3 regions of the Aquabacterium sp. J223 genome follow, and region 2 is predicted to be linked to each of the others. Evidence: predicted binding sites of a transcription regulator. Region 2 holds the regulator's gene; each other region holds the start of a gene.

What was found. Region 2 encodes LexA, which represses DNA repair genes until DNA is damaged. Its sites were predicted from a motif close to ACTGTATNNNNATACAGT; they were not measured.
Region 1: a site for LexA is predicted at 857-874, ahead of LRS07_RS07350 (PA0069 family radical SAM protein). Genes of this name have one in related genera too.
Region 3: a site for LexA is predicted at 2,415-2,432, ahead of recA (recombinase RecA). Genes of this name have one in related genera too.

Annotation. Positions count from the first base shown of each region.
Region 1 is NZ_CP088297.1:1,511,202-1,515,615, reverse strand. Features, by position in the region: gene LRS07_RS07350 (PA0069 family radical SAM protein) at 1-855, opposite strand, end outside; gene LRS07_RS07345 (DUF378 domain-containing protein) at 1,011-1,250, shown strand; partial or broken gene dnaB (replicative DNA helicase) at 1,304-2,741, opposite strand; gene rplI (50S ribosomal protein L9) at 2,937-3,389, opposite strand; gene rpsR (30S ribosomal protein S18) at 3,401-3,691, opposite strand; gene priB (primosomal replication protein N) at 3,747-4,034, opposite strand; gene rpsF (30S ribosomal protein S6) at 4,064-4,414, opposite strand, start outside.
Region 2 is NZ_CP088297.1:2,160,326-2,164,739, forward strand. Features, by position in the region: gene LRS07_RS10395 (D-2-hydroxyacid dehydrogenase family protein) at 1-123, opposite strand, end outside; gene LRS07_RS10400 (DUF1993 domain-containing protein) at 221-730, shown strand; gene LRS07_RS10405 (hypothetical protein) at 773-1,198, opposite strand; gene lexA (transcriptional repressor LexA) at 1,472-2,227, opposite strand; gene LRS07_RS10415 (asparaginase domain-containing protein) at 2,300-3,265, shown strand; gene LRS07_RS10425 (choice-of-anchor I family protein) at 3,199-4,414, opposite strand, start outside.
Region 3 is NZ_CP088297.1:587,297-591,710, forward strand. Features, by position in the region: gene LRS07_RS02790 (sensor histidine kinase) at 1-1,453, opposite strand, end outside; gene rodA (rod shape-determining protein RodA) at 1-6, shown strand, start outside; gene LRS07_RS02795 (response regulator) at 1,554-2,243, opposite strand; gene recA (recombinase RecA) at 2,467-3,507, shown strand; partial or broken gene LRS07_RS22175 (regulatory protein RecX) at 3,552-4,153, shown strand; gene sucC (ADP-forming succinate--CoA ligase subunit beta) at 4,359-4,414, shown strand, end outside.

The DNA.
Region 1 (4,414 bases), 650 kb from region 2:
CTGCTGGAACAGCGGGCTCACCTCCCACGGCAGCCGCACCACGATGCCGAAGGCGCTGCCGGCGCCGGCGTCGGCCGCCGCGGCGACGATGCGCTCCAGCTCCGGCTCGTTGAGGAAGGGGATGAGCGGCGACACGCTGACGCCCACCGGCACGCCGGCCCGCGCCAGCGCCTCGATGGCCTTGAGCCGGCGCGCCGGTGCCGCGGCCCGCGGCTCCATCACCCGGGCCAGGGCCGGGTCCAGCGTGGTCACCGAGATGTAGGCGGCGCAGCCCCTGGCCGCGGCCATCGGCGCCAGCAGGTCGAGGTCGCGTTCGATGCCGGCGGACTTGGTGATGATGGAGAACGGGTGCCGCGCCTCGCACAGCACCTCCAGCACGCCGCGGGTGATGCGCAGCCGCCGCTCGATCGGCTGGTAGGCGTCGGTGGCCGAGCCGACGTTGAGCGGCCGCGGCACGTAGCCCGGCTTGCGCAGCGCCTCGCGCAGCCGCTCGGCGGCGTTGACCTTGGCGACGATGCGGGTCTCGAAGTCCAGCCCCGGCGACAGGTTGAGGTAGCTGTGGGTGGGCCGGGCGAAGCAGTAGATGCAGCCGTGCTCGCAGCCGCGGTAGGGGTTGATCGACAGGTCGAAGCTGATGTCCACCGACTGGTTGGCGGTGAGGATGCTCTTGACCCGTTCCTCGATCACCTCGGTGGCGGGGGCGTCCCGTTGCTCGCTGACCTGCTGGTCCAGGCCGCCCCAGCCGTCGTCCTCCACCTCGTGCGACCGGCGGGTGAAGCGGTGCTCCAGCGCCCAGGTGGTGCCGCGGCCCTTGCGGGGCGGGGGCGACGGGATCGATGGCTGGCTGGACGGCATGGCTGTGAATATATACAGCTCCAGCCGTTGGCCACAAGCGGCACGCGGCCGGCCCGGTCATCGCGTGTTGGCGGCGCCGGCCGGGCGCCGGGCATGGCGGCTGCCGAACTTCGCGGCGCCCACGTTCCCCGGCGCGTCAACCAAGGAGTCTTCCCATGGCCAACGTTCCCCCGCTCGCCGCACGCCAGGCCGGCGCTTCCACGCTGCAGGCCATCGCGCTGGTGCTGCTCATCGTCGGCGGACTGAACTGGGCCCTGGTCGGCCTGTTCAACTTCGACCTCGTCGCGGCCCTGTTCGGCCCGATGTCGACGCTGTCGCGCATCGTCTACGTGCTGGTGGGCCTGGCGGCGCTGCTGGCCTTCACCATCTTCCCGCGCTTGAAGAACCGGGTTTGAGCCTGGGCGGGGCGCCGGTGGCGGCCGCCGGCGCCCTGGTCGCCCTGGTCGCGCTAGTACTCGCCGCCGCCCACGCTGCCCGGGGCCAGGTTGTCGAACTTGGTCAGCGGCTTCAGGAAGGTGAGCTTCACCGTGCCGACGGGGCCGTTGCGCTGCTTGGCGACGATGATCTCCGCAATGCCCCCCTTCCTTCGACTCCTTGTTGTAGTACTCGTCGCGGTAGATGAACATGATGATGTCGGCGTCCTGCTCGATGGCGCCGGACTCGCGCAGGTCGCTCATCATCGGCCGCTTGTCGGTGCGCGTCTCGACCGAGCGGTTGAGCTGCGACAGCGCGATCACCGGGCACTGCAGCTCCTTGGCCAGCGCCTTCAGGCCGCGCGAGATCTCGCCCAGCTCGGTGGCGCGGTTCTCCTCGCCGGAACTGGACCCGCTCATCAGCTGCAGGTAGTCGATCACCACCAAGCCGAGGGTGCCGCCGAACTGGCGCGCCATGCGGCGGGCCCGCGCGCGCAGCTCGGCCACCGTCAGGCCGGGCGTCTCGTCGATGAAGAGGCTGGCGTTGCGCAGCCGGTCGACCGCGTCGGCCAGGCGGCCCCAGTCGTCGTCGCGCAGGCGGCCGGTGCGCAGGCCGGACTGGTCGATGCGGCCGAGCGAGCCGACCAGGCGCAGCGCCAGCTGCGAGGCGCCCATTTCCATCGAGAACACCACGACCGGCAGGCCCTCGGCCACCGCCACGTGCTCGGCGATGTTCAGGGCGAAGGCGGTCTTGCCCATCGACGGACGCGCAGCCAGCACGATGAGGTCGCCCTTCTGCAGGCCGGCGGTGTCGCGGTCGAGGTCGTAGAAGCCGGTGCGCACACCGGTCACCTCTTCCGCGCCGTTCTCGTGCAGCTCGGTGACGCGGTCGAGCAGCTCGACCACCAGCTTGTCGATGCCCAGGAAGCCCTGCTTGTTGCGGCTGCCCTCCTCGCCGATCTTGAGGATGTTGGACTCTGCCTCGTCGAGGATCTGCGACACCGCCCGGCCCTGCGGGTTGAAGGCGGCGGTGGCGATGTCGTCGCTGGCGGAGATCAGCTTGCGCAGGATGGCGCGCTCGCGAACGATCTCCGCGTAGCGCCGCATGTTGGCCGCGCTCGGCACGCTCTGCGCCAGCGCGTTCAGGTAGGCCAGGCCGCCGCACTCCTCGGCCTTGCCGAGGCTTTGCAGCTGCTCGTGCACGGTGATCACGTCGGCCGGCTTGGCGGCGGTGATCAGCGCGCCCAGCGCCTTGTAGATGGTGCGGTGCTCGTAGCGGTAGAAGTCGCTGTCGGTGAGCAGGTCGCCGGCGCGGTCCCAGGCCAGGTTGTCGAGCAGCAGGCCGCCGAGCACGCTCTGCTCGGCCTCGATGGAATGCGGCGGCACCCGCAGGCGGGCGACCTCGTCGTCGCGGCGGGCGGACGTGCCCAACGAATCGGGGCTGGCGGAGGACAGGAACGGCGGCGAGGACATGGACTGCGGACGGACGGCGGGGATCGGCATCTTAGGCGGCGGCGCGGCCATCGCCTGTGGACAAGGCCGTGGACAAGCCCTGGAGCTTGCGTGCACGGCGGTGGACAACCGGCTGGCAAAAAGAAAAGGGCCGGTGCAGGACCGGCCCTTCCGATCGCCCGCGGCGAGCGGGCGCATGACGTCGAAGCGGACCTCTCAGTCGGCCTCGGGCACCACGGCGACGGTCAGGTCGACCACCACGTCGGTGTGCAGCGCCACGGTCACCGGGTGCTCGCCGACGGTCTTCAGCGGACCGTTGGGCAGGCGCACCTGGGCCTTGGCGATGTCGAAGCCCTGGCCCTTCAGCGCGGTGGCGATGTCCTGGTTGGTCACCGAGCCGAACAGCCGGCCGTCGACGCCGGCCTTCTGCGCGATCTTCACCGTCTTGCCGCCGAGCTTGTCGCCCTGGGCGCGGGCGCCGGACAGCTTCTCCGCGGCGACCTTCTCCAGTTCGGCGCGGCGCGCTTCGAACTCCTTGATCGCCGATTCGGTGGCGCGGCGCGCCTGCTTGGTCGGGATCAGGAAATTGCGGGCGTAACCGTCCTTGACCTTGACGACGTCGCCCAGGTTGCCGAGGTTGGCGACCTTCTCGAGCAGGATCACTTGCATGGCGTGCTCCTTTAGACCTTGTGCTGGTCGCTGTACGGCAGCAGCGCCAGGAAGCGGGCGCGCTTGATCGCGGTGGTCAGCTGGCGCTGGAAGAACGCGCGAGTGCCGGTCAGGCGGGCCGGCGTGATCTTGCCGTTCTCGCCGACGAAGTCGCGCAGGGTGTCGATGTCCTTGTAGTCGATCGACTCGACGCCGGCGACGGTGAAGCGGCAGAAACGCTTGCGGCGGAACAGCAGCGACTGCTGGTTGCGCTTGGGACGGCGGTCCTTGTTGAACCGACCTTTGCCACGGGGTGGGGGCATGATGACCTCGTTAACTCTTCAAAGATTCGTACAGGGCCGGTGCCGGCGACCGCCGTCAGGCGGGCTCCAGCGCCGTGATGTGGAAGACCCATCCGCGCCCGTTGCGCCCGGCGGTGATGAAACCGGCGAACTCGCCGGCCTCGCCCACCGCCAGCCGCTGCAGCGGCTGCGTGATCGACCCGATCGCCACCGCGCGCAGTTCCAGCGACACCTGGCGGGGCTTGCCGTCCTCCTCGACCTCGGATTCGTGCTTCAGCGCGACGTCGAGGGCGGGCAGTCCGGCCGGGGTGTAACGCAGCGCGCCCCGCTCGATCAACCGGGCCGACAGCAGCAGCCGGTTCACGGGCGGACGGGCGGACGCGGTTCAGGCCGTCAGGCGGCGGCTTCGGTCTGCTGGGGCGCGGGCGCCTTGCGGGCCTCTTCCTTCTCGACCGCCTTCATCATCACCGACGGGGTGGTCTCGGCCTTGTCCTTGGCGACGGTGAGGTGGCGCAGCACGGCGTCGTTGAAGCGGAAGCCCGTCTCCAGTTCGGCCAGGGTTTCCTTGCTGCACTCGATGTTGAGGCACAGGTAGTGGGCCTTGGCGAGCTTCTGGATCATGTAGGCCAGCTGGCGGCGGCCCCAGTCCTCCACGCGGTGCACCTTGCCGCCGGCATTGGCGACGAGGGTCCGGTAGCGCTCCAGCATCGCTGGAACCTGCTCGCTCTGATCCGGATGGATCAG
Region 2 (4,414 bases):
CGACAGCTGGCCGATGCCCTTGACGGTGTTGGTGAACACCTTGGCGTTGAGCTGCTCCAGCCGGCTGGCGCAGCGCAGCTTGCGCACCGCGTCCTGGTAGTCGTCGAGGATGATGACGTTCATCCCGGCTCATTGTGCACGGCATGCCGCGGTGGCACCGGCGGCCGGCCGCCGCGCGGCGCCGTTAGGATGCGCCGCCCTCGAACCTCAGGAGACCGCCATGGACACCCTCTCCCTCTACGACGCCAGCGTGCCCGTGCTGGGTCGCATGCTGGTCAACATGACGCGCTGGCTGGACAAGGCCGCCGAGCACGCCCAGGCCAAGGGCTTCGACCCCGGGGTCTACCTGACCCTGCGGCTGGCGCCGGACATGCTGCCGTTCACCAAGCAGATCCAGATCGCCAGCGACAACGCCAAGGGCTGCGTGGCCCGGCTGGCCGGCATCGACGTGCCGAGCTTCGAGGACCAGGAGGCCAGCCTGGACCAGCTGAAGGCGCGGCTGGAGCGCACGCGCCAGTTCGTCACCTCGGTGCCGGCCGAGCGCTTCGAGGGCGCTGCCACCCGCGAGATCGTGCTGCCGATGCGCAACCGGGAGCCGCTGCGCTTCGACGGCCGCGCCTACCTGACCGGCTTCGCGCTGCCCAACTTCTACTTCCACGCGACGACGACCTACGCGCTGCTGCGCCATGCCGGCGTGCCCCTGGGCAAGGGCGACTTCCTGGGCGGCTGACGACCGCCGCGCGGCCGCGGGGTTCGGGCGGCCGCCCGTGGCTCAGGCGCGGACCGCCGCGCCCGCCGATCGCGGCAGCCGCGTCGGGAAGTGCCGGTTCAGGCCGGCCAGGCGCTGGTGCGCCCGGGCCTCGCCGTGCTGCATGGCCACCAGCTGGAACAGCTCGGCGCGCAGGTGCCACAGCTCCAGCAGCGAGCGGGCGCGCGATGCGCGCGACCGCAGGAAGTCGGCCGGCTGGCCGGTCAGCCCGTCGAGGCCGGCGGCGAAGTCGTCGCGCGCCCGCTGCAGGGCCTCGCCGACCGTCTCCGGACGGGTGGCGGCCTCACCGACCAATGCCCGCCGCAGCGCCCTCGACCAGCGCGGGGCGGCCTCCGGGAGCAGCGACGGCGGGCAGACCTCGAGCCGCGAGGTGACCGGCGCGGGGGGCGGCAGGTGGCGGGCGGACAGGCGGGTGAGGGCGGCGAGCATGAACATCTTCTCGGCCGGCGGCGCCGGCGCTTGAGAAGAATCTTCCGTCCGTGCGGGAAGTCACGAAGCGCCGAACAAGCGGGCGCGGACCGTGCAGTTCATCGCCTGCGATGGCTCACCAGCGGGCCAAGCGCCGGGCCCGCCACCGACCAGAGGCCGGTGGCCTCAGCAGGCGCGGACAGTCCGCAGGGACTGTCCACGTCCGGCCTCGGTTCACCAAGACGGCCCGCATCCCCTCGGGGGATCGGTCGACGTACCCGTCGAGCGAGGGGCCTACATCAACAAGGTGTTGCGGATCAGGCCGACGGCCACGCCTTCGAGCTCGAAGGGCTCGCCCGGCGCCACCTTGATGACCTCGAAGTCCGGGTTCTCGGGCAGCAGCTCGATCGCGCCCTTGCTGCGCTTGAGCCGCTTGACGGTCACCTCGTCGCCCAGCCGGGCGACGACGATCTGGCCGTTCTGCGCCTCGGTGGTCTTCTGCACGGCCAGCAGGTCGCCGTCGAGGATGCCGGCGTCGCGCATGCTCATGCCGCGCACCTTGAGCAGGAAGTCGGGCTTGCGCGCGAAGAGCGTGGCCTCGACGTTGTAGGTGCGGTCGATGTGCTCCTGGGCGAGGATGGGGCTGCCCGCGGCCACCCGGCCGACCAGCGGCAGCGCCAGCTGCGCCATGCCGGGCAGCGGCAGCGAGAACTGCCGGCCGCGCGCCTGGTTGAGCGCGCGCAGCACCTCGGACTTGAGCCGGATGCCGCGCGAGGTGTTGCCCACCAGCTCGATCACGCCCTTGCGGGCCAGCGCCTGCAGGTGCTCCTCGGCGGCGTTGGCCGAGCGGAAGCCGAGCTCGCCGGCGATCTCGGCCCGGGTCGGCGGGGCGCCGGTGCGCTCGATGGCGCTGCGCACCAGGTCGAGCACCTGCTGCTGGCGCTCGGTGAGCTTGGGCCGCTCCTCGGACTCCGCCGCGGACGGCTCGCCGGTTGCGGTACCGTGCCGGGCGGTCGGGGATGCGCCCTTGGGGCGGCCGGGCGGGTTCATGCGCTGGCTCCTGCGGCCTTGCGGCCGGCTGTCGGTCTGTACAGACCTGTATTTTCATCCAGACACTGTCACATGCCAAGCACTTCGTCGTCCGTCGCGCCCGCGGTGCTGCTGCTCGGCACCGGCGGCACCATCGCCGGCGTGTCGCCGGCGGCGGGCCAGCCGTACGTCGCCGGCGTGCTGCCCGCGCAGGCCTTGGTCGCCGGGCTGGCGTTGCCACCGGGCGCGGCGGTGCGGCCGGAGACGGTGGCCGCCATCGACAGCAAGGACATGGACGGTGCCACCTGGGCCCGGCTGGCGCGTCGGTTGGCCGCCGCGTTGGGCGAGCCGTGGGCCGGTGTCGTCGTCGCCCACGGCACCGACACGCTGGAGGAAACCGCCTACCTGCTGGCCCGGCTGGCCGACCCGCGGGTGCCGGTGGTGCTGACCGGCGCCATGCGGCCGGCGGACGCGGCTGAGGCCGACGGGCCGCGCCACCTGGCCCATGCCGTCGCGGTGGCCGCCTCGGGCTCGCCGTCCGGTGTCTGGGTGGCCTGGGAGGCCGGCTGCACCGGCCGGGGGGCCTGCGCAAGCTGCACGGCTGGCGGCTGGACGCCTTCGACAGCCCGGAGCCGGTGCCGCTGCCGGCGCCGCTCGGATGGCCGGCCCTGCCCGACGAGGGTGATGCCTGGCCCTGGGTCGAGATCGTCACCAGCCACGGCGATGCGCGGGCCGGCGGGGGTGCAGGCGCTGGTCGACGCCGGCGTGCAGGGCCTCGTCGTCGCCGGCACCGGCAACGGCACGGTGCACGCGCGGCTGCTGGCGGCCTTGGAGGCGGCGGCCGCGCAGGGCGTGGCCGTCTGGTGGACCTCGCGCTGCGCCTTCGGCGGCCTGGCCGAGGGACGCCCCGACGGCGGCCGCCTGTCGGGGCCGCCGCGTCCGCCCGGCCTGCTGGGCCTGGCGGCGCCGCTGCTGCGGCTGGAGCTGGTGCTTCAGCTCGCCTTGCGACGGCGGGCGGCCCAGCCGACCACGCCCAGCCCGCCGAGCATCAGCGCGTAGGTCTCGGGTTCGGGGATGGGCGCCAGCGCGAACAGCGCGGTGCCGGGGTTGACGCCGTCGGCGCCTTCGTTGGCCACCGCCAGGTAGTAGAAGCCGTCCATCTCGAAGCCAGTCAGGCCTTCGGGTCGCAGCAGGCCGTCGTTGACCAGCAGGCGCACGAAGCTGGTGTCGGCGGGGTCGGTGATGTCGAACACCGCCACCGAGCCCTGCTTGGTGCGCTCCAGGCCGATGAAGGCGTAGGTGCGGCCGCCGATGGTCAGCAGCGCCAGCCCCTCGGGCTCGACGCCCTTGTCGCGGCTGCGCTCGTCGTCGTAGAGGCCCAGCTTGTTGGCCTCGCGGTCGAGGATGGAGCCGCTGTCGTAGACCAGGTCGCCGTTCTCGTCGCGGATCGAGAAGGACCGCGCCCCGGCGGCGTAGTAGTTGCCGAGGGTGGAATCGGTGGTGATGCGCACCCGGCCGTAGTTGTTGTTCGGCACCGTGTTGCCGGACACCGCATTGACGGTGGTGCGGTCCACGTTGTCCTCGCGGAAGTCGCCTTCGTTGACGGTGATGAAGTAGTGCTTGCCGCTGGCGTCGGTGTGGGTGCCGAGCGCGTCGGGCATGTACAGCCCCTTGAGCGGCACGTTGACGAACTGCACGGCGTTGTTGTTGTCGCGGGTGTCGATCTCGTTGCCCGGCAGGTTGAAGTCCTTGGTGCCGAGGCTGAACACCGTCGTCGCGGCGTTGTTCGACAGGTTGATCACCGCGACGTTGTTGTGCTCCTGCAGCGAGACATAGGCCTTGCTGCCGTCCTTGCTGACCGCGATGTATTCGGGCTCCACGTTCATGCCCGGGTTGCGCACCACGTTGCCCTGGTTGGTGCCGGTCTGCGGCAAGCCGCCGAAGGTGACGTTGGCGGCCACGGTGCGGCTGGCCATGTCGATGATGCTGACGCTGCCCACCGGGTCGGTGTTGAGCACGTAGGGCGTGTCGGCGACGGCGTTCGGCGTGCCCTCGTTGGCCACCAGCAGCTTGCTGCCGTCGGGGGTGAAGGTGAGCATGTCGGGCAGGGCGCCGACGGTGATGGCGTTGGTGCCGGGCAGCAGTTGCCGCGTGGCGGTGCTGTAGAGCAGCACCTGGCCGTTGTTGCGGCGGTCGCCCGAGGCCTCC
Region 3 (4,414 bases), 1.6 Mb from region 2:
AGTTGACCGCGCCCGGCGGGCCGGCGTCGCCCTGGCCGGGTTCCACCGCGAAGCGCACCGTCATGCGGGTGCCGCCGGCCGGGCCGGCGTCCACCGCCACCGTCGCGCCGTGGCGCAGCGCGATCTCGCGCACGATGGCCAGGCCCAGCCCGCTGCCGTCGACGTTGGTGCCGAGCGAGCGGTAGAAGGGCTGGAACACCAGCTCACGCTCCTCGGCCGCGATGCCGGGCCCCGAGTCGTCCACCTGCAGCACCGCCACCTGGCCGAAGGGGTCGGGCACCACGCGCAGGGTGACCTCGCCGCCGGCCGGGGTGTACTTCAGCGCGTTGTCCGCCAGGTTGCGCACCAGCTCCCGCACCAGCACCGGCTGGCCGCGCAAGGTCGTCGTCTCGTCGTCGTCGGCCGGTCCGTCGTAGCCGAGGTCGATGCGCTTGTCCAGGGCCCGCGGCAGCAGCTCGCGCACGGTGTCGCCGGCCAGCGCCACCAACGGCACCGGCTGGCGGCGCAGCGCCTGTTCCTTGTCCTCGGCGCGCGCCAGCGCGAGCAGCTGGTTGACCATGTGCGCCGCCTGCGTGCTGGAGCGCGCGATCTGCTGCAGCGACTGCTTCAGCGCCGCGGCGTCGGCCTGGCCGGCGTCGATCTCGCGCTGGGCCAGTTCGGCCTGCATGCGCAGGCCGGCCAGCGGCGTCTTCAGCTGGTGGGCGGCATCGGCCAGGAACTGCTTCTGCGCACGCACCGAGCGGTCGAGCCGCCCGAGCAGATCGTTGATCGATCGCACCAGCGGCGACACCTCCTCCGGCACGTCGCGGTCGGCGATGGGGCTCAGGTCATGGCTGTCGCGCTCACGGATGCGCTGCTGCAGCGCATTCAGTGGCGCGATGCCGCGCGCCAGCGCCAGCCACACCAGCAGCACCGCCAGCGGCAGGATGACGAACTGCGGCAGGATGACGCCCTTGATGATCTCGGTGGCGAGCCGGGAGCGCTTCTCCAGCGTCTCGGCCACCTGCACCAGGGGCGGTGTCTCGCCCTCGGCCAGCGGACCGTCGGCCAGCCAGAGGTAGGCGATGCGCACCGCCTCCTCGTTCACGGCGCCGTCGCGGAATTGAACCTCGCCCAGGTTGCCCGGCGCGCCCTCGGGCGGCGGCAGCAGGCCGTCGCCGGCGAGCAGTTCGCGCCGCAGCCCGAGCACCTGGACGTAGACCCGGTCGGTCTCGTCGCCCGCCGGCAGCTCGCCGGTGAGCAGCACCCGGGGACCGCGTTCGCCGGCCTCGGTCACCGCGATGCGGGTGGCCAGCAGGCGGGCGCGTTCGCCGAGCTCGCGGTCGTACGGCTGGTTGGCGATGCCCTGCGCCACCAGCCAGGTCAGCGCCACGCTCATCGGCCACAGCAGCAGCAGCGGCGCGAGCATCCAGTCGAGGATCTCGCCGAAGAGGGAGCGCTGCTCGCGGGTCATGCCCGCCCCTCGGCCGTCCGGTACGCCGGCCGATCCGCCACGGCAAAGGCGGGCCGGCATGGGAGCGGCCCGGCGCCCGGCCCGCGCGCGCTGTTCAAAGTCACGCGCCCGCGACGGGCGGTGTGCTCACCTTCTCCAGGCAGTAGCCCAGCCCGCGCACCGTGGCGATGCGCACCGGCCCCTGTTCGATCTTCTTGCGCAGCCGGTGGATGTAGACCTCGATGGCGTTGTTGCTCACCTCCTCGCCCCATTCGCACAGGTGCTCGACCAGCTGGTCCTTGCTGACGAGGCGGCCGGCGCGCTGCAGCAGCACCTCCAGCAGGCTCAGCTCCCGGGCCGACAACTCGACCAATTGGTCGTTGAGGTAGGCCACGCGGCCGGTGGCATCGAAGCTCAGGGGACCGTGGCGGATCAGCGGGCCGGCGCTGCCCAGGCCGCGCCGCGTCAAGGCGCGCACCCGCGCCTCCAGCTCCTGCAGCGAAAACGGCTTGGCCATGTAGTCGTCGGCGCCGAGGTCCAGCCCCTTCACGCGCTGCTCCACGCTGTCCGCCGCGGTGAGGATGAGCACCGGCACCTTGGAGTCGCGCAGGCGCAGCTTGCGCAGCACCTCCAGCCCGTGCAGCTTGGGCAGGCCGAGGTCGAGGATGACGAGGTCGAACTCGTGGCCGGCCAGCGCGGCGTCGGCCTCCGTCCCGGTGGCCACATGGTCCACCGCATAGCCGGCGCGGCGCAGCGAGCGCAGCAGCCCGTCGGCGAGCACCTGGTCGTCTTCGGCGATGAGGATGCGCATGGCAGGAAGCTCCGTGACGGCGTCCAGTATCGGGGATCGGTCGGCGGCTTCCTCCCCGCAGTTCCCTGGAGTGGCTCACCCCTTGAGCCAGCCCGCCCGCATCATGGCGTGCAGAGGCGGTTGACCGGTGCCCGAACCTTCTAGGGATTTGCCGGCGCTCCACCGAACGATACTGTACGAAAAGCCAGTTTGTGCCACAATGCCGGCTCACCAGGAGAAGCCCATGGACGCCCCCGTCAAAGCCTTGAACACCGAAAAGGCCAAGGCCCTGCAGGCCGCGCTGGCCCAGATCGAAAAGCAGTTCGGCAAGGGCTCGATCATGCGCCTGGGCGAAGGCGAGGTGATCGAGGACATCCAGGTCGTCTCCACCGGCTCGCTGGGGCTGGACATCGCGCTCGGCGTCGGCGGCCTGCCGCGCGGCCGGGTGGTCGAGATCTACGGCCCCGAGTCGTCCGGCAAGACCACCCTCACCCTGCAGGTCATCGCCGAGATGCAGAAGCTGCAGGGCACCTGCGCCTTCATCGACGCCGAACACGCGCTCGACATCCAGTACGCGCAGAAGCTGGGCGTCAACCTGCAGGAGCTGCTGATCAGCCAGCCCGACACCGGCGAGCAGGCGCTGGAGATCGTCGACGCGCTGGTGCGCTCCGGCTCGGTGGACCTCATCGTCGTCGACTCGGTGGCCGCGCTCACGCCCAAGGCCGAGCTCGAAGGCGAAATGGGCGACTCGCTGCCCGGCCTGCAGGCCCGCCTGATGAGCCAGGCGTTGCGCAAGCTCACCGCCACGATCAAGAAGACCAACTGCATGGTCATCTTCATCAACCAGATCCGCATGAAGATCGGCGTGATGTTCGGCAGCCCGGAAACCACCACCGGCGGCAATGCGCTCAAGTTCTACGCCTCGGTGCGGCTGGACATCCGGCGCATCGGCAGCATCAAGAAGGGCGAGGAAGTCATCGGCAGCGAGACCAAGGTCAAGGTGGTGAAGAACAAGGTCAGCCCGCCCTTCAAGACCGCCGAGTTCGACATCCTCTACGGCGAGGGCATCAGCCGCGAGGGCGAGATCATCGACATGGGTGTGGAGGCCAAGGTGCTGGACAAGTCCGGCTCCTGGTACGCCTACAACGGCGAAAAGATCGGCCAGGGCAAGGACAACGCACGCGAGTTCCTGCGCGAGAACGCCGACCTGGCCCGCGAGATCGAGAACAGGGTGCGCGAGTCCATGGGCATCCCGCTGCTGGGCGGCGCCGCCGCCGGCGCGTAAAGGCGCCCTTTCCCGGCGGCCGGGCGGGGCGAAAGCGAGCCGACATGCCGGGCGGCAAGCCACCGCTGTCGATCAAGGGCCAGGCGCTGCTGTGGCTGTCCCAGCGCGAGCACAGCCGCGCCGAGCTGCGGCGCAAGCTGCTCGAGCGGGAGCGGCGGCAGGCGCGCCTGCGGGGTCCGGCGGCGGGTGGTGCCGACGCCGATCGCGCGCCCGACGGCCCCCCATCGGGGCCGAGGCCGACGCCGAGGCTGGTGATGGGGATCCGCGTCGGGCGACACGCTGTGCCTCGCCCCATTGCATCGACCAGTTGCTCGACTGGCTGGAGCGACAGGGTTTCCTGTCCAACCAGCGCTTCGTCGACAGCCGGGTCCACCTGCGCGCCCAGCGCTACGGACACCGGCGGGTCGAAGCGGAGCTGGCGCAGCACGGGCTGTCGCTGTCGCCGCAGCAGCGGCAGGTGCTGCAGGACAGCGAAGTGGCGCGGGCGCACGCGGCCTGGGCCCGGCGTTTCGGACAGCCGCCCGCCGACCTGTCCGCCCGGGCCAAACAGACCCGTTTCCTGCTGCAGCGCGGCTTTTCGCCGTCGGTGGCGCGGCAGGTGCTGGTGATGGCGGGCGCGCCGGTGGACGGGGAGACGGCGGCCTGAGTCGAGGCGCAGCACCGGCGGGGGATCAGGGTTGGCCCGGTGTTAAAGTTCGCCGCCGGCTGCCGCGCCCCGAGCGGGCACGCTGCCGGCGCCGTCCGGACCCTCTGCCAGCGCCTTGCGCGCAGGGCCGCTGGTGCGGGACGGCCGGACGCCCCCGATGGCGTGTTGCCATCCGGCCAAGTCGCCCCTCGAACCAGCACCTCCCATGAAGATTCACGAGTACCAAGGCAAGGAAATCCTGCGCCAGTTCGGCGTGCCGGT